Regions from separate parts of the Paenibacillus sp. 2RAB27 genome, predicted to be linked through region 4. Evidence: riboswitches for the same ligand, from Rfam matches in the RefSeq annotation. Region 4 holds a riboswitch; each other region holds the start of a gene.
The links. Region 4 has a riboswitch for cyclic di-AMP ahead of AB4114_RS23935 (hypothetical protein). Riboswitches for the same ligand answer to the same signal wherever they lie in the genome.
Positions count from the first base shown of each region.

Region 1: another riboswitch for cyclic di-AMP. It lies ahead of AB4114_RS12600 (hypothetical protein); the one in region 4 lies ahead of AB4114_RS23935 (hypothetical protein).
Region 2: another riboswitch for cyclic di-AMP. It lies ahead of AB4114_RS16395 (APC family permease); the one in region 4 lies ahead of AB4114_RS23935 (hypothetical protein).
Region 3: another riboswitch for cyclic di-AMP. It lies ahead of AB4114_RS10720 (stalk domain-containing protein); the one in region 4 lies ahead of AB4114_RS23935 (hypothetical protein).

Region 1 is NZ_JBFRGR010000007.1:62,609-67,582, forward strand. Features, by position in the region: gene AB4114_RS12595 (APC family permease) at 1-848, shown strand, start outside; cyclic di-AMP (ydaO/yuaA leader) riboswitch at 2,028-2,197, shown strand; gene AB4114_RS12600 (hypothetical protein) at 2,316-2,777, shown strand; gene AB4114_RS12605 (hypothetical protein) at 2,992-3,405, shown strand; gene kdpA (potassium-transporting ATPase subunit KdpA) at 3,693-4,974, shown strand, end outside.
Region 2 is NZ_JBFRGR010000010.1:143,596-148,569, forward strand. Features, by position in the region: gene AB4114_RS16385 (MFS transporter) at 1-413, opposite strand, end outside; gene AB4114_RS16390 (GNAT family N-acetyltransferase) at 568-1,014, shown strand; cyclic di-AMP (ydaO/yuaA leader) riboswitch at 1,313-1,462, shown strand; gene AB4114_RS16395 (APC family permease) at 1,563-3,398, shown strand; gene AB4114_RS16400 (YqkE family protein) at 3,444-3,704, shown strand; gene AB4114_RS16405 (polysaccharide deacetylase family protein) at 3,716-4,678, shown strand; gene AB4114_RS16410 (polysaccharide deacetylase family protein) at 4,779-4,974, shown strand, end outside.
Region 3 is NZ_JBFRGR010000006.1:23,563-28,536, forward strand. Features, by position in the region: gene AB4114_RS10705 (ethanolamine ammonia-lyase subunit EutB) at 1-687, shown strand, start outside; gene eutC (ethanolamine ammonia-lyase subunit EutC) at 680-1,372, shown strand; gene AB4114_RS10715 (YjcZ family sporulation protein) at 1,447-1,551, opposite strand; gene AB4114_RS10720 (stalk domain-containing protein) at 1,705-2,496, opposite strand; cyclic di-AMP (ydaO/yuaA leader) riboswitch at 2,501-2,653, opposite strand; gene AB4114_RS10725 (PspA/IM30 family protein) at 2,809-3,471, shown strand; gene liaF (cell wall-active antibiotics response protein LiaF) at 3,603-4,265, shown strand; gene AB4114_RS10735 (sensor histidine kinase) at 4,381-4,974, shown strand, end outside.
Region 4 is NZ_JBFRGR010000020.1:87,938-92,911, reverse strand. Features, by position in the region: gene AB4114_RS23940 (glycine betaine uptake BCCT transporter) at 1-1,146, opposite strand, end outside; gene AB4114_RS23935 (hypothetical protein) at 1,367-1,783, opposite strand; cyclic di-AMP (ydaO/yuaA leader) riboswitch at 1,845-2,005, opposite strand; partial or broken gene AB4114_RS23930 (DUF2179 domain-containing protein) at 2,011-2,285, opposite strand; gene thpD (ectoine hydroxylase) at 2,348-3,259, opposite strand; gene AB4114_RS23920 (ectoine synthase) at 3,278-3,664, opposite strand; gene ectB (diaminobutyrate--2-oxoglutarate transaminase) at 3,677-4,974, opposite strand, start outside.

The sequences.
Region 1 (4,974 bases), on a different contig from region 4:
ATTTGGCCAAAGATAAATTTATCGCTAGAATGTTTACGATGCGCGGCGACAGATTGGGCTATTCGAACGGGATTATCTTTCTAGCTGTGACCTCTATGCTATTAATTATCGTGTTCAAGGGGCAGACCGAACAGTTAATCCCGCTCTATGCTGTCGGGGTGTTCATCCCATTTACACTCGCACAGACAGGTATGCTGGTGAAATGGTTTCGGGAGAAACCGAGAGGTTGGCTGCTCAAATTAACAGTTAATTTGGTTGGGGCCATCATGAGCTTCATCGTCATGATGATCTTCTTTATCACCAAGTTTGGACAAGTGTGGAGTGTGCTTATTTTCCTGCCGCTTATCGTGTTCATTTTTCATCAAATCAAAAAGCATTACGATGCGATCGCTGAACAATTGCGACTTTCTTCTTGTGAACCTGCCCTCCCGATTGAAGGGAATGTCATGATTGTACCTGTAGCCGGCTTCACACATGTGGTAGAGAATTCGTTGAACTATGCCAAGTCGCTGTCACCCGATCAAATTATTGCGGTGTATGTGGCCTTTGAACGGGACGATGAGAAAAAGTTCGAGGAGAAGTGGCAGAAGTGGCAACCCGATGTGCGCTTAGTCACGCTGCATTCCCATTATCGAAGCATTGTCCACCCGCTGACCAAATTCATTGATACCGTGGAACATAAGGCCTCGGAATCGAATTTCCGGGTAACCGTGATCATCCCGCAGTTTATTCCCAAGAAGAATTGGCATAACATTTTGCACAATCAATCCAGCTTGCTGATAAGGGCGTTCCTGCTGTATAAGCGGAACTTGGTTGTAACGACCGTGCCGTATCATTTGAAAAAGTAGCGCGGGTGCTGGGTAGGAGGGCGCCCCGGAAGGCGTGTAAGTCGATTATTTCGACTTACACTGCCTGGATTCCACCCTGAGCACCACTAGTCCGAAAATATCGGACTAATCTCTCTACCGCTGGCAAAAAATCTACATTAGTCCGAAATCGCCGAAGTAAATCGCCCCAAACACCCCTCACACAGGGAAACAGGCGAATTAGTTCGGCAGAATCGGACTATTTACCATTTTTCAGCAGGAATACTCGGTTTAATTCGGTAGAATCGGACTAATGCTGAAGATGAAACGAAAAAGGCAGTCCTTACTTCACAGTAGGGCTGCCCTTTTTCATCAATGTTTCCATCTGATGCTCTTCACTCACCCGCTTCATGAACGCATGAAGCTCTCCCTCTGTTTCACATACGGCAGCATGTTCCAACCAAACAAAGAATTTTTTCTTAAGTATATGGCTGAAGCATGCAAGGGGTATGTGTCCCGTGACTTGATAATATACAATCCTGAGGAAACTTCTTTCCACGGTGAATTAAAAATCGTACGGATCGATAATCGAGTCCGCGTCTCCCAATCCTGTTTTTTTTGCTTGTTTCTTATCGACTCATACATTCTCATAACAATCGGATAATCGGATGTTGGGGTCCATTTTGAAAAACCGGTTTGGATAGCGTTGTGAGTAATCTCGGACTCTTCTTTAGTAAACCAGTACCCAACAATAATAGGAAAGCGAATTCTCTGCTTCTAGCCATAAGACACCGAACCATTCGTAATCTAAATCAACCGGATTCAACAAATGAGGTAGTATCCCTAAATAATATCGGGGGGAGGAAGTCATGGCAGTTCTCCTTTTTGACGTAAACTCAGAAGTCAGTAGTGACTGAATATATGACATAATTGTATGTTTGAGCCATATAAAAAGGGGATAAAGAATGAATAGCAAACGTATAAAAATACAATAAAAATGAAGTTCCTTTTCGTTTTCTCATCGTCATTGAGCTAATGGACCCTTCCTGAAAAGTGGCAAAAAAGGGAGTAAGCTGAAGCATTTCTATTGAAAATGCATGCAATTTATCATTAGTTGCGCTTTCATAAACGCCAGATGCCACAGATTGCGAAATAAGAATCTCCAGAACATTTTACATTCATGATCAATCGGCGTAACATTCGGTTCAACAACAGATCATGTTAAGCAAAACGCTGAGTTCCTGTAAGGGAAACGGGGGAACCAATAGAAGCCGATTGGATACAGCATCGGTTTCTCGGGGTGAATCTAATGCAAGCGCAGCTTGCTAAGGTAGGGCACTTCCAAGCCCGAATCCGACAGCTAACCTCGTAAGCGTATTGGGAGAGAACCGCCTTCTTTTCGTGCCTTCCACAGTTCGTGTATTCACGCTGTTCCGAAGCTCGAGAGTAGAGATTCTCTGCTCTTTGGCTTCTTTTTGTTGTTCACAAATGGAGGAGAGTGAATCTATTATGTATCCTGAACCCCTGACTCTAGTAAGAGAATCAGATGTATGTACGAAGGAATGCAAGATTACCCGCATTGAATGTTTTCAATTCGATTGTGAGCTATCAGATAAGCTGCTACCTGGGCATGGCACGGATTGTCATTGCGGTTTACTGACGATTTCAACGAATCTCGGAACATGTGGATTAGGGCAATTCGTGATTCCATGCGGCAACCTGAAAGGGGATTTTGTTCAATGGGCGTCAGTATTCCAGAAGCTCAAAGGTCTAACCCTTAAGGATGGTTTGCAGTACGTTCATCAGAAACAAGAGGCATGGGGAGAAATACGATCTCATTTAATGGCATCTGCACTAACGAATTTATCTGAAAAGCTAGAGAATTTATCAACTGCAAGTGAGCAAGAACTAATTTTTTTATCTAATCGCACTTATTTATTTGAGCATTCTGGGGCGTATATCTCTTTCTAAGAGTGACGTTTGATAGTAATGAAAGAGCACCTCTACCACTCGGGATTCGAGTGGTAGAGGTGCTCTTTGTCTTAATTAGGATTGGCCGGTATCTGGATCGAGCAATCGAAAATAAGCAAATTTTTATGTTTTTTTTATACGAACACAACAGTTTCTTTACCCCCTTTTTATACGKAACGGCGTTACAATGATTCAGGCAAGGAGGACGGTGTGCATGCAAAGTGATTTTTTGTTGATAGCTGCGCCAACCAAGGCGGGCGAGGCCTTTATGAAACAAACAAAACTGGTTGGCCTTCCTTTTGTTGCATTGACGAACAACAAGATGGAGAGAGTCAAGTTAGAGAGTCAAGGAGTGAAGCAAATTATCCAAGTGGATACGATGGATCCAGGCGCGTCCATCATTCCTGACTATCCGATAGGGCATATCGTTCTGTTCGAGGAAAGCTTACCTCTAAGTTGCAGGTATATCCAGATATGCCGTAGTGGGACCTCCAAATCCATGTATGTCATCACGCAGAGCGTAAATCCACGATTGATTTATAAAGGTCTTGGTGCTGATTATGTCATTTATTCTAAAAATGGTGACGTCAAGTTTTTACTATCATCTCTAAAAGCAAACAAAATATAGGCTCTGTTTGATTTGAAGGAGGTGTGTCCGTGTACAACGATGTAACGATGATTTTATTATTTGCGATAACCTTTCTAGGGTTTTGGGGATTTGCTAAATATTGTGAAAAGGCTTGAGCTTAAACTTTCGAAGTCGTATTTCAAGAAAATAGGAGGCAATCATATGATTGTTATTGGACTCATTGGGTGTGCCATTATGGGTTATCTCGGTTTTGTTCTAGTAAAGCCAGAGAAATTTTAATTGTAGAATATGAACTTATGTAAGCAGGGGGAGAACCTACTATGGGTATGGGATTGTTACAAGTAGTCGTCACACTAGGGATTATCATGCTTTTGGTAAAGCCAGTGGGCAGTTACTTGGTCAAAGTGTTCGGCTATGAAAAGAGTGGCCTTGATCGTGTTTTTGGTCCGTTCGAGCGTGTATCTTATCGGATTATGGGCGTTAAAGAAGACGAAGCCATGGGTTGGAAAAAGTATGTAGGAGCTGTTCTGTTAGTTAACTTTGTCATGATGCTACTTATGTATGCTGTATTTCGGCTTCAGAAATACTTACCGCTTAACCCTGATGATATAGGTAATATGCCTCCGGCACTTGCTTTCAATACAGCCGTTTCATTCATTACGAATACGAACTGGCAAGCTTACAGCGGTGAGAATACACTTTCGTATTTGTCACAAATGGTGGGTATTACATTCCCAATGTTCACATCCGCGGCAACAGGATTTGCTATTGCCGTTGCATTTACACGCGGCTTAGTTGGCCGTCAAGATAATCTTGGGAATTTCTATGTCGATATAACAAGAGCGATCACACGTGTATTTCTACCACTAAGTTTTATTGTTGCTTTGGTTTTAGTGTTTCAAGGTGTTCCACAAACCCTACTAGGTGCCGTACAAGCTACAACCATTGAAGGTGCTGGGCAAACCATTACCCGTGGTTTAGTTGCTTCTCTGGAATCGATTAAACACATCGGTACCAACGGTGGTGGGTGGTTCGGTACGAACGCCGCGCATCCATTTGAAAATCCAACGCCTGTCTCGAATTTAATCCACATTATTTGTATGATGCTCCTGCCTACATCGCTGGTGTATGCATTCGGACTCATGATCAAGAACAAAAAGCAAGGTTGGACGATCTTTGCTGCTATGGGGATCATCTTCATCGTGATGTTATCCACGGTTTTTTACGCCGAATATAAAGGAATTACGGCAATTGATGCGATGGGTGTCCATAGCAATATGGAAGGCAAGGAAGTCCGATTCGGACCGTCCGAATCAGCTTTATTTACAGCAGTGACCACGGCAGCAACAACAGGCAGTGTCAATAATATGCATGAGTCACTTACACCACTTGGAAGCATTGTACCTTTTGCAGAAATGATGTTGAACAATGTGTTCGGAGGTAAAGGTGTAGGCTTATTAAATGGTTTACTTTACTTGATTTTATCCGTGTTTATCTGCGGGTTAATGGTAGGGCGTACGCCAGAGTTTCTAGGTAAAAAGATTGAAGGCAAGGAGATTAAGCTAGCGGCCATCGCGATTCTTATCCATCCGCTTATCATTCTCGCAC
Region 2 (4,974 bases), on a different contig from region 4:
ACGATACCAAGCGAAGGGATCGCACCTGCGCCGGATGCTTGAATCAACCGCGTAAATAGCAACAGTCCGAAGCTGTCCGTGAACAACCCTAGAATGGAGGCGCCGCCTAGCGAGAGCAGGGCAATGACGTAGAGCCTGCGAATAGGCACGAAGTCGGACAAGCGGCTGTAGGTGATCGATGCGATGGCGAAAATGATTGAATACCCCGTAACAATCCACGATGCCGTTGAAGGACTGAGCTCGAATTGTACGGAAATTTTGGGCAGTGCCAGATTGAACATCATCGTGTTCATGATAACAAGTACAATTGTAAAACAGAGCAACCAGGAGACAGGCGTTTCTCGTAAGCGGCCAGGCATCTCAGGTTGAGCGTGTGTTGTTCCTTGAGCTGAAGAGGTTGCGTTGTCTGACATGGTACACCTTCCGATCTAAACTATAATATATTTTGTGACAGTTTATCATGGCGGGTAGGGTGTGTCAATGAATTGGCTTGTATTAAATTAGTAAATTGTTGAATGTTTATACATATAATTGTATTATTATTCATAAAACACATGGAGGAATACAATGGGACACGTGATAAGAAAAGTGGAACTTGAAGATTTGGAGGCATTAACAGAGTTGATGTGTGCCTATATTGTAGGCTTTTATAAGAAGCCACAGCCGCTGATAACTTCTATTCATCGACTGATTAGAAACTTGCTTCAGGAACAAGGCGGTATACAGTTTGTTGTCGACCAAGAGGGAGAACTCGTCGGCTTTGCGACCTTGTATTTTTCTTGTAGTACGATGAAGGCAAATCCCATTACGATCATGAATGACCTCTTCCTTCTCGAGTCTTACCGGGGGACCGCTGCAGAAGAAGACTTGTTCCAGAAGTGCCAAACCTACTCCAAGGAAAACGGCTATGCCTACATGTCATGGATCACCGCGCCAGACAATCATCGTGCACAACAGTTTTTTGACAAAATGGGCGGAACTCGCGTGGATTGGGTCAACTACACGATTATTTAAAGGAAGCGGTTGTTAAATAACTCGGTTTCAGTCAACCACGCTACAATGGTAGTGCCCTAAAGTGAAAAACCTCATCATCCAACGTAATATTCGCACGAACTAGCAACTTTGATGGATTGCAAACTTGTTGTTTAGTCAAAATACCCTGATTAGCTACGAGAATGGAAGATAATCAACGAATCAGGTAATTGTAAGCGAATTATCGGGTGAAACGTGAGGTCGGAGAGTGCTTTTTACGTTTTTTCCCTCCTTTACTATGTTGGTAGAAGAGAGTAGTATTCAACACGTACATGAACAGTTGAATATTTCGCTTAATTTTCTTTTAAGAAAAGCGGGGGAACCACGAGTAACATGGGGTGAATAACGGTACGGATTCAGTACCTTTTAGGGCAGATTTCTCGCGGCCCGAACCCGGCAGCTAACCTCGTAAGCGAACGTGAGAAAGGAGAACGTGTGTTCAAAACACAAGGTCGATCCTTGTGTTTTTTTGCGTCCATTTTTCAAAAATATAGTATTGATATGGCTTTAATTGGAGGAACAACGGCGAAATGACAAGTGATTCATTGAAAAAAATTGTGTTCGGTAAGCCGCTAAAGTCGAGTGAGATTGAGTCGGAGAAAATGCCTGTCTGGAAAGCCCTCCCTATCTTGTCGTCAGATGCCTTATCATCCGTATCGTATGGGACGGAGCAAATTCTGTTAGAGCTCGCGACAGTGGGGGTTGCAGCTTTTGCCTTCTCGTTGCCGATTGCGGTTTCGATTATTGCTTTGATTCTACTGCTCGTGTTGAGCTATAGACAGGTGATCGAAGCGTACCCGATGGGCGGCGGCGCCTATATGGTGACGAAAGAAAATTTAGGCATGGTGTGGGGACGTCTTACCGGTGTCTCTCTGCTAATCGACTATACCTTAACCGTAGCCGTTTCGATATCGGCTGGTGTCCAGGCAATTACCTCGGCATTTCCATCGGCTGTACCGTACATTGTTCCGCTGACCATCTTACTGGTTTGGATTATGGTCTGGCTGAACTTGCGAGGTACTTCCGAATCAGGAACGGTATTCGCGATTCCAACGTACTTTTTTATTCTTTGTATCTTGTTGTTAGTGGGTAAAGGTATTTTCGATTTACTGACAGGATCTATGAATACGCATGCGATCGAATTCGCACCAAGCTCAGCGACGAACTCATTAACCCTATTCGTACTTCTCAAAGCGTTCTCGTCCGGTTGTTCAGCTGTAACGGGGATCGAAGCGATCTCTGATGCCGTACCGCATTTTAGAACGCCATCTGTCAATAATGCCAAACGAACACTCCTCTCTCTAGGCGGCTTGTTGGCCATCGTGTTCGGTGGTGTAACACTGATTGCCTTAGGGTATGGGGTGGCACCGGATCATAACGGTCATACATCGGTTCTTTCGATGGTGACGGAGCAGGCCTTTGGCCGAGGCGTTATGTACTACGCGACGCAAATCGCGACCATGCTCATCTTGGTGCTCGCTGCGAATACAAGCTTCAATGGCTTCCCGATCTTGGCGTCCATCATGGCCCAAGACAAAAACTTCCCGCGCATGTTCTCCTTCCGTGGGGATCGGCTTTCGTATCACTATGGCATTATTACGCTAGGCGTATTAGCCAGCCTGCTATTGATTGGCTTTAAAGGTAAAACCGATGCACTTATTCCGCTTTATGCGATTGGCGTGTTTTTATCTTTTACACTTGCTCAGACGGGGTTGGTTCGGAAATGGCTCAAAGAGCGCGTATCTGGCTGGATTGGGAAGCTGATCATCAACGGGCTGGGCGGTATCGTCTCCCTAGTAGTTCTTATCATTTTCTCCGTTACCAAATTCAGCGAGGGTGCTTGGATTGTCATTATCATTACACCGATCCTCCTCTGGCTCATTACGAAAATTAGTCACCATTACGACGACGTAGCCAAACAGTTGCGGATCGATATCACACAAGACCGTGTATGTACCAAAGAGCCGGTCATTATCGTGCCTGTGGCTGGGATTCACAAAGCGGTAGAGCAGACCCTGAACTATGCCAAATCGCTCTCGCCTAACGTCATCGCGTTCTATGTCTCCTTCTCGGATGAGGACGAAGAATCGATGCAGGAGAAGTGGCAGATCTGGGATCCAGGTGTTCGACTCGTAGTGTTCAAATCACGCTACAGAACGATTCTGAAGCCGCTGGCTGAATTCATTGATCGCATCGACACTCATATGTCGGAGAAGCAGTCGATCATGGTTATTCTCCCGCAATTCATGCCGAAGAAATGGTGGCACCGTCTGCTCCATAATCAATCTGCGGCGCGGATTCGTTCGAAGCTTCAAGCCGATAAGGATATCGTTGTTGCAACAGTGCCGTATCATTTACATCAATAGAAGTGTACAATAATAGGGAGAACTTGTAGACGAGGTGACCTTATTATGGTGAAAAAGAAAGCAAAGATTACGCCAGCTGCGGCTAGCGTGCAAGATAAACCTGCAACGCTGAAGGATCTGCTGCGTCCGGAAATACTGGAAGGGCTCAAAGCCCAGGCTGACGCGATGAAAGCGGAAGAGCAAGCGAAGAAGGATGCAGAGAGAGCCAGGGTAGAGGCTGCTCGCAAGGCGGAAGAGAAACGTCTTGAGAACGATTTCGCCTATCAGCTGGAGAAAAGTAAATTAGACTGGCGGAAACATAAATGAGGGGGCGCACGATGTGCCTCCTTTTCTTCATAAGTGCGATGGTAGCGCTTGCAGGATGTGGGGTGGAGCAACGTGCTGCAGAAGTGGAAACGGCGGTTGATTCTACATCTACATCTATAGGAACACCAACATCAACATCAACATCAACATCAACATCAACACCAACATCAACACCAACATCAACACCAACATCAACACCAACATCAACATCAACACCAACACCAACGCTTGCACCATCAGCCGCACCTCCTGTCCCAACCTTCACGTCAGTGGAACAATCATTGATCGCTCGTTATGCCTCTGTGATGCCAACGAAGTGGGGGGAGCGTGTCCCTGGTGTGAAAACACGCTTACATACGAAGGACAAAGTGATTGCCCTTACCTTTGATGCCTGCGGCGGGAAGGAAGGCAGTGGCTATGATGAGAAGTTGATCCAGTATTTGATTCAGGAGCAGATTCCAGCTACGTTATTCATCAATGCAAGATGGATTGCTGCGAATCCGTCAACCTTTCAAGATTTGGCATCGAACCCTCTGTTTGAGATCGAAAATCATGGCACTGAACACCGCCCCTTATCTGTGAACGGCAAGCTGGCTTATGGAATTGCGGGAACGAAGAGCGTCAAAGAAGTCATTCATGAAATGAATGACAATGCGGATCAGATAGAGAAGCTGACAGGGAAAAGGCCCCTATTTTTCCGATCGGGTACGGCATTTTACGATGAGGTCGTGGTATCAGTTGCGCATGATTTAGGGTTCGAGCTAGCGGGATACTCCGTACTTGGGGATGCTGGAGCGACGTATAACACGGAGCAAGTGTACAACGCTATATCGAAGGCTCCGAGCGGTTCCATCGTCCTTGCGCACATGAATCATCCCGAGAAGGATACCGCTGAGGGTGTCATCAAAGCGATTCCGCAGCTGCGTAAATTAGGCTATAACTTTGTAAAGCTTTCGGCTATGCAACTGACCTGATAATAAGAGGAAGTGGTGTAATAAATAGTTTACAGGAAAGCGTTTTCATGATACTATTTGCCTAATTTATTATCATCTCATCTATGGGGTTGTTGTCAGCATGAATAGACTAAAATTGGGAAATCCAACGAATTTGGCGTTTACTGTTCTTTTAATTTCTAGCGTTTTATTGTGCCTCTATGTTGTATTGCCAATGTCGTTGCCGAAGTCTTTCGAGCAGACCATAACACCAGAACAAGCAATGAGAGAAGAACAACATGTGCCTTCTTATGAACAGCTAGCAGAACCAGTTGCTG
Region 3 (4,974 bases), on a different contig from region 4:
GAAGCGATCAAGCAGGGGGCCAGGGCTGATCTTATATTCCAGAGCTTGGCCGGTACGGAGAAAGGCAATCGCGCGTTTGGCATTCATAAGGCGCTTCTGGATGAAGCGGATGCCTTGATTCATAGAATGGGCAGTGCGGCGGGGCCGAATCGGTGGTATTTTGAAACGGGGCAGGGTTCGGAGCTATCTTCGGAAGCGCATCATGGCATAGACCAAGTGACGTTGGAAGCGAGATGCTACGGATTAGCTAGAATCTACAAGCCTTTTTTGGTTAATACGGTGGTAGGTTTTATCGGTCCAGAGTATTTGTACAATAGCAAGCAAGTTATACGTGCAGGCCTTGAGGATCATTTTATGGGCAAAATGCATGGTCTCCCGATGGGGGTTGATGTGTGCTATACCAATCATATGAATGCTGATCAAAATGATATGGATTCCTTAGCGGTCATGCTGGCTTCTGCTCATGTGAACTTCCTGATTGGCGTACCTATGGCGGATGACTGCATGCTCAATTACCAATCACTCAGCTACCACGATATTGCGACTTTACGCGAGTTGTTTGGGCGCGCGCCAGCACCAGAATTTCGAGATTGGCTGCAAGACATAGGCCTATGGTTGAACGGTACGCTAAGTCCGCTAGCAGGTGATTCTAGGCTATTCTGGCGAGGAGGTGGAAAGCGTGGATGAATTCGCTCGGATGAAAGCACTAACTCCGGCACGCATTGGCGTTTCTAGATCAGGTACACGTCCATTAACGAGTGAGTTACTGACTTTTCGATGGGATCATGCTAGCAGCGTGGATGCTGTGCACAATGAGGTGAGTTCTGCTCTCTTAGCAGAAATGAGGTGGCTCATCGTCGATTCTTGTGCAGAAACGAAGAATATGTATTTGAAGCGTCCTCATCTAGGGAGAGTATTGAAGCCCGAAAGCAAACAGGAGCTATTAGCGAAATGTCAGCTTAGGCCACAAGTGCAAATCGTAGTATCCGATGGGTTAAGTGCAAATAGCATCGAAGCGAATATGCGTGACCTGTATCCTGCCTTGCTGGATTCCTTGCGATTGCGAGGCTTAACAGCGGGAACGACAATCTATGTGAATCGCGGACGGGTAGGCTGTATGGATGCCATCGGAGATTTGTTAAATCCGGAATGTCTTGTGCTGCTTATCGGTGAGAGACCCGGTCTTGTGACTGCTGAGTCGTTAAGTGCGTACATGTGTTATAAGCCAAGAACGGGGGGAACGGATTCGGATCGGATGGTTATTTCGAACATTCATCGCGGTGGAACACCTGCCATGGAAGCGGGGGCGTATATTGGGGGAATGCTGGAAGAAATCTTGAAGCAGCGAACGAGTGGCATCGAATTCAAATGAAAAAGCCCGGCTGCTGAAGCCTCGTAATGAGAAGCTTCAGCAGCTGGGTTTATTTTCGCAGGCGGAAGATGGTCCTAGTAGAAAGTAGCAAGAATGATGACCAACAGTACATAAAGTACAAGAACTAAACCTGCGGAACTTCCGTATCCTGGCGTTCCACAACCAACTGCAGCTGACATAGTATCCCCTCCGGTTTTGAATGTGGGTTAAACACTATATAACATATGTGGGTGGGAACCCTGTTGATTGGACATATGCCCTTATTGAGTGGAACATTCAACTACAAAAAGAGCTGCCCTTGTATGACTCTTAGGGCAGCTCTCTCCATGCATTTAATTGGGAATTTGATACACTTTAATCTTCTGGAAGCCAAAGCTTTGTAATGATTTCCTTGAGCCTGGAATAAAGATGTCCATGCGATTTCCTTTAATGGATCCGCCCGTATCTGTTGCGTAGACGTACATGCCGCCTTTAGGAAGCCCGCTAAACGAATAGCCTTCAATATAAAGCTTCGTGCCAAGTGGAATGACGGAAGGATCAACAGCAACTGTGCCAATTGCTAGTGGGTTGCCCATGTAATCAATGGCTCCATACCCGCCATTTTCAGAAGGATCTGCCGAATAAGCTGTAGATTCGAATACTTGATAATCAGGTGCATGTTGCTCTCCATCTTTACTTAAGATAGCTAGATTACTGCTTGCATCCCACTGTACAGGTACGCCTGCGGTTGTGGAAAGGAAGCGAAGAGGTACATATACACGTCCATTTTGATACTGAGAAGCTCCGTCTAAGATGACCGTTGCATCATCAACGTTAGCTTCTTTTTGCCCTGAAACCAAGGTAATCGTATGATTGTCGTTATTTAGTGTTACCTTAATCTGATTGCCATCTTTCTGCCAGTTGACCGTATATCCGAGCTTCTCCGTTACAAATCGAAGCGGGACTTGGGTGGTGTGGTTGCCATCCAGAAATGGCTGTGCATCAGGAAAATGGATCAGTTCATCATTGACTTGCACTTTCACGGCCATTTCAGCTGCTTGAGCTGTAAATGGGGAAAGAAAGCCTCCAGCCAATACTGCTAGTGAGGCAGCTAGGCTAGTTAACCCTTTGGTAAGCTTATTCAATTGGTAATCCTCCTTCTTGAGCCTTCGAGGTTAGTTGACGGGTTCGGGAAGAAGGTTCTCCCTAGTCTGCTCCAAGCTGAAGCAAATATTCACCCCAAGTATTTCGTCCCCCGTACCAGTGCCTGCATATATGCACTAGACTCGGCTTCAAATATTTTAGCATCACTGGCATGCTTGGGCAACGACCAAAATATGGTTATGCCCATTTATACTAGACTTAGGTCTAGGTTCAAAAACAGTCGATAGTCGGTTTTAGAACCTCAGAAATTGAGCTACCATAAGAGTATGATGATGGATGAGGGGCGATTGTACATGAATAATAATAAGAATCGGGAAATGGATCCTACTAATATATTTGACCGTATTGGCAAAATGGCTGAAACCGTCTGGCACGAGACGATCGGCAAAACGAATCCAGCCACTTCTGACGACGGTAGCCAGATCGCACAGCTTGAGGAACGCTATGAGGAAGCGCTGCAAGCAACGATTGCCTTGCGCAGTAACATCGCGCGAGCGGAAGAGATGGCGAAGCTGCGCGGTGAGCAGGCCGAGCTTGCGATGCGCGCTGGCGAAGAAGATCTAGCGCGGCTTGCCCTGCAAGAGAAGCTGAACGAGGAAGCCGCGAGCGAGCACTACCGCGCGCAGTACGCGAGCAGCCAGGACTTGTGCCTGGCGCTCGCAGAGGAACTGCGCGGGCTGCGTGCGGGACACGCAGCCGAGGATGAGCAGCCGCGCGGCGGGCTGCACGGCAAAGAGGCTCGCGACACATGGCGCGAGCTGGAGGTCACCGGCCGCGAGCTCGGCCGGGAGGCGTTGCAGGGGCTACGCGTAGCGGGCCGCCTGTCGAAGGAGACGCTGAAGGAAGCCGGTGGCAACCTTCAACACGAACTGCGCGCGCTGCGCAGCAAGCTGCAGCATGAGTGGCAGCAGGAGCAGCGTTCTCGCGGTGAGCGAGACCCGCACGACAGCAAATAGTCATGGACGGTGACCTCCACGAAAGCAAAGCCTTGATCTATAAGGATTTGCATCTTGGAGGTCGTCCATTCTTATGGTATGCTAGGAATCGTATGAACGAAAGAGAAATGGCAGCCAGAGGAGGTGCATCGATGGGAGAGGAAACGAAAAATAACCGCAGCCGGAATACAGCGCTTTTGCTGATTGGAGCCGGTATTTTTTTGCTTCTGGAACATACCATAGGCTTTTTTCCCGTTATGGCCGTAATCCTTATTTTGCTGGGCATTCATCGTGTTCGTTCACGCAAAGAGCGCAAGGGCTATGTGCTGATGGGGATTGGTGCCGTCATATTATTCGGTGATCATCTTACCATTGTCATTTCGGTTGTGTTGATTTCATTAGGTTTATTTTTCATTCGATCCAAGCAGATTCATAAAGATGATACGTATACCCAAAAGCAGAAGATTGTTGATAGCCTTCGCCTAGGCCGAGAACCATGGATTCAACGGAATTCCTCGACGTGGTACTTGGTGGGAGAAACGTATATGGATCTTTCCATGGCAATTCTCGAGCAAAAAGAAACGACAGTTATCCTACAAGGTGTTGTAGGAGATATTGATATAAAGGTGCCTGACGATATCGGCGTTTCCGTCACAGCTTCCGTCATGCTGGGTCAGCTTCAAATCGCGGAAGAAAAAGAGTCAGGTGTGATGAACAAAGTCGTTTGGCAATCGCAGAATTATGGGCATTGTGACCATCGGGTGAAACTCATACTTTCTTTCATCGTAGGAGATATAAAGGTCAAAGTATTGTAACTTTCTTTAAATAGTAGAAAATATAGTCTCATATATACATGGGCTATATTTTAGATAAACGAGACCGTTTTTAGAGGACGGTGTAGTCGTTTATTTCAAGGGGGTACTTCACCAAGTGGACGGCTACAAACGACGATTAACGAACATGATCTGGCGCAGCATGGGGGAAGCCATCCTATTTAGCTTCGCCGTTTTCGGAGCTATGCTGTATTTTCTGAATTCAAGTCATTTGATTGAGCCCTTTACCAGTTGGCAGCAGGGAGTCAAGTTCTCGTTCATGGCTTTGTTGATTCTGGGTGTAATTGGGGCGGTATTCGGTTACTGGAACAGTTCTAAGGTGACACGCAGACTTGAGCCCATGATGGAGACGATGATTTTATTAGAAAAAGGGACATTTGCCCGAGAAGGCTTTCAAAACGGGGATGACGATGAGATTGGACGCTTAGGCGAACAACTCAGCCGTATTATGAAGCGATGGGAAGAGCAAGTGACCTCCCTTCAACGGCTGTCGAATAGCAATGCTGAGCTTACCGAGAAAGCCAAGCTTTCCGCGGTTATTGAAGAGCGTCAGCGCTTGGCGCGTGAGCTGCATGATGCGGTAAGTCAGCAATTGTTTGCTATATCCATGACAGCTACGGCTGTTGGACGGACACTGGATAAAGATTTTGAGAAAGCGAAGCGGCAGATTCATCTGATTGAAGAGATGGCT
Region 4 (4,974 bases):
AAATAAAGCAGATGTAACATCCTTTTCAGCCGCGGCCGCAATCGGATAATGATCAAACAACTCTAAGTGCAACCCTGTTCCTCCGAATACAGAAAACCAAACGAAGCTAAATAAACTTGGGATCAAGAGAACACCTAATACAAACTCCTTGATTGTTCTGCCTTTGGAAACACGTGCAATAAAAGTACCGACAAAAGGACCCCAAGCTATCCACCATGCCCAATAAAATAACGTCCAGACACCAACCCAGGTTCCCTGTGTAAACGGAGTCATTCGTAGGCTCATGTACACAATATTTTGCAAATATCCCCCTAAAGTAGAAGTAAATAAATCCAGAATGAAGGAGGTAGGGCCAACTACAAATACGAAAGTCATTAGCAAGACGGCTATAATTAAATTGGTATTGCTCAATATTCGGATCCCTTTGTCCAAGCCTGTCGTGGCCGAGAGCAAGAATAAAACCGTAACCACTGCAATAATGACCACTTGAACAAATGGACTTATTGAAATACCGAACATATGATTTAATCCGCCATTAATCTGAAGTGCACCTAAACCAAGCGAGGTGGCAACACCAAATACAGTAGCAATGATGGCAAGTGTATCTATCACACCTCCAACCCATCCCTCTGATATCTTGCCAAGAATGGGTGAAAAGACGGCGCTAATTAGCCCCCTCTTACCTTTCCGGAATTGAAAGTAAGCTAAGGCTAGCGAAATGATGGTGTAGATTGCCCATGGATGAACTCCCCAATGGAAAAAGGAATAACGCATGGCTAGTCGTGCAGCTTCTATGGATGCTACAGAAGCTCCCTCAGGTGGTGATAAAAAATGGGATAATGGCTCAGACACCCCCCAAAAAACAAGCCCAATCCCCATTCCGGCACTAAACAACATAGCGAACCAAGTTGCTGTTGAATATTCAGGTTCATCTTCATCTTTACCCAGTTTAATCCTTCCGTACTTACTAAACGCAAGATAGAAAGCAAAGAGTAAGATACCAAACGTTGAAATTAAGAAAAACCATCCAAAATTATTAATCGAAAAGTCGAAGAGTGAAGTCGCGGAATCAGCCAGCTTATTAGGGGCAAGAGCTCCCCATAAAACAAAAGCCAAAATAATAACAATTGAAATATACAAAACCATTTTTATAACCATCCCTATATACTATTTTATATTAATCATTACCTAATTAGGAAATATAATGCATTAATATGCCATTTCATCTGATCCGAAACAAAATATAGCCCATCAAACCACAGCTTTAAACACATAGTTGTGGTTTGATGAACTCTTACTTTTTACTCTCTTCTATTTAAACTCTACAAGTTTCCATAAACAACTTAGGAAATGTATCGACCTACCTTTAAGGCAAAAGAGATGATACCTCATTGTTCGTGTTTATGTACGTAAATTGGTTAGCACCCAGGCCTCTATATGCACTCCTTGACTTATCCCCTTTTGTTACAACGTGTATCGACTCAGAGCCCCACTCTTTACAAATTTGAATATACCTGCTGCATAGATTAAAACTAATTTCAAATAAATAAACTTTACTTATTTGGATATCAGGGAGCACCCAAGTCGCGGCATCTTCGGTGTCAACCATAATAATCGAATCCACACCCATAGCTTCCAGCTTTTTCTTTCCATACTTATTGTTCGTGAGTGCATAATATTGAATGCCTTTTGAACGTAATAGATGAATGAAATCTTTTCCCGCTCGGTTCGGAGCATTGACCAGTACATACTCAGATGAATTGGATTCTTCCTTGTTTTTCATTTTACTTTTCCCCCTTTGAGAGGCAACGAAAATTAGCCTTTAAGCCACACTCCTCCTCGTTACCTCTACACAATTACGCTTACGAAGTTAGCTGTCGGATTCGGACCTGAGAATAGCCCTACTCAATACATCTGAGATTCACCCCAACTGTGCATGCTGCCATACACCTGCTTACTTGGTTCCCCCGCTCTTGCCTCGTGCAAGACTCAGCGCTTACTCATGCCTGCTTATTTCCGAATCATTTTCAACCAAAAGCCACCATGCAAGCTCTTTGGTTCCAGCGTAATGATGAACGCTTTCGAATCTACGTTGCGAATGCAGGCGTACAAAAACTTTTCATTTTTTCTTCGAGCCAATACTTCCAAAACCAATCGTTCTCTTCTATCATACTAATCGCAGCGGCTGTATACTTCTCACCTTTTAAAGTCAGGATCATACGGAGTGTGAAACAAGAAACATAGACGATTTGAATCGCTAGAATGCTGCCTAATATGGATAACACGCCGCTTCACCTCTTTGATTACCGATGAGGACCCTCCACTAGGAAGATCCTTAAACATCATGTCATGATAAGCGTTCAGCGATATAATCTGGTCTAGGTCCCTTACCTGAGTAAGGAGCATTGAGTTTATTCAGCACACTATTATATACAATGAAAACATTGCTGCGCGGATCTGGGGTAATATTACTATTTGAACCGTGCATTAAATTACAATCGAATAGGAGGATGGAGCCAGCTTTACCCGTAGGTGCAACAATACCGCCTTGTTTGGCAAGCTGTTTTAGACTCTCTTGGTCAGGAACCCCATATTCTTGACGGCGAAGCGAGGATTTATAATTCTCATCCGGCGTTTCCCCTACACAGGAAACAAATGTACGATGTGAGCCAGGTATAACCATAAGGGGACCGTTATTGGCATGATTATCTTCTAACGCAATTGAACAGCTAAGCGCTCGCATTCTCGGCATCCCATCTTCCACATGCCAAGTTTCAAAATCCGAATGCCAATAAAACTCTTTACCTGTAAATCCTTGTTTAAAATTAATTCTGGATTGATGGATATAGGGTTGGCTACCCAAAATTTGACTAACGATGTCTTGTATACGTTGATCCGAAGCCATTTGTTTGAACACTTCGTCATCACGATGCACAGCGAATATGGATCTAATTTCATCATTCCCTGGTTCTCTGATCACTTCAGGCTTCTGCACTTCTTTACTTTGCTCCCAAAGTCTTGCTAGCTCTTGCTTCCAAAATTGAACCTGCTCCTCGGTAAAAAAGGATTCCAAGAACAAATAACCATTTTCCTCGTAAAATGTAAGCTGCTCCTTACTAATTTCTGTCTGATTAATTGTAGGGTTATAAACCACCAGATCCTGCCGCTCCAGTAGCTTTGGCTCCTGATAGATTCTTGATGGATAGCTGTCTTGCATGCTCGATCGATTCACCGTAATTTGCCCCTTGGATGTCAACATGGATTGCCACTCTCCTTATTAGATTTGGTCTAACGGGTATGTCCCTTCAGCATCATGAACTTCTCGGCCTGTTGTAGGCGGATTAAACACACAAATCATACGCATATCCGTTCTACCGCGCAGCAGATGTTTCTCATGACCGTTTAAGACATAGAGGGTTCCTTCGGAAATGGGATAAATCTCTTTGCTTTCGAGGACTTCAATCTCACCGTCTCCTTGAATACAGTACACGGCTTCAACATGATGTTTGTACCATATCTCTGTTTCAGTACCGGCTTTAATCGTCGTATCGTGCAAAGAGAAGCCTACCTGGTCACTTTTCACAAGCAATCGTGTACTATACCAAGTTTCTGTATCTACATGGAATTCAGTGCCGACTCTCTCGGCAAGTTGTCTTACTATCATTGCCTGCTCCTCCTATGCCTGTTTACTTGTCAACTTTAATTCTGTATAAATTTCTTCCATACTTTCTCGTAAAATGTCCAATCCTTGGACTAAGCCTGCTTCATCAATGATTAACGGTGGCATGATTTTGGCAACTTCACTGTCGGTTCCAGAGGTTTCCATGATCAGTCCCTTCGAGAAGGCACGTTCACATATTCTCTCTGCTAGGCCACTAACTTCGAAGACAATACCTTGCATAAGCCCTCTTCCTCTGACCTTCCCTTTTAATTGTGGGTAAGAGGCTACCATTTCTTGCAGACAGCTATTTAACAGCCTGCCTTTCTCCAGAATGCTCATAGAGAATTGCTCATTTTCCCAATAACGAAGTGCTTCCGAGGCTGTTATGAAGGCTAAATTGTTGCCCCGGAAGGTGCCATTATGTTCACCAGGTTCCCAAATATCCAGTTCAGGTCGAATCAGTGTCAACGCCATTGGCAATCCATAACCACCAATGGACTTAGACAGACAGATAATATCCGGTTTAATTCCCGCCTCTTCGAAGCTGAAAAAGGTTCCTGTTCTTCCACAACCCATCTGTACATCATCGACGATGAGTAGAATACCTTGCTCTTTACATAACGTCTCAAGACTGCGCAACCATGAAATGCTCGCCTCGTTGATTCCGCCTTCACCTTGAATCGTTTCCACGATGATCGCAGCCGGCAGCGATACGCCGCTTCCCGTGTCTTGAATGTAATTCTTCATGTATTCAATCGTGTCGACGCCATCACCCATATAGCCGTCATATGGCATAGATACCGTATGATGTAAGGGAACACCTGCACCTCTTCGCTTGAATTTATTGCCGGTTACAGATAAAGCACCGAGCGTCATGCCATGGAAAGCATTCGTGAAACCAATAACCGTTGATCTTCCCGTCACCTTACGGGCAAGCTTTAATGCGCTTTCTACAGAATTAGCACCCGTAGGACCAGGAAACTGAATTTTATAGGAAAGCTGCCTAGGCTCCAAAATAATTCTTTGAAATCGTTCAAGGAACTGTTCCTTCGCTTCTGTTGCCATGTCTAGACTATGCGTAACGCCATCAGCTTGAATATATTGAATCAGCTTTTCCTTTAAATCTGCATTGTTATGTCCGTAATTCAATGCGCCAGCGCCCGCAAAGAAGTCAATATATTCTTCACCTGTTCGATCCCATAGCTTATACCCTTTCGCTTTTGTAAAAATAGTAGGAAAAGAGCGGCAGTAGCTGCGAACCTCAGACTCCAGCATGTCAAAAATATGTAGGGATGGTTTACTCGGATCTAATA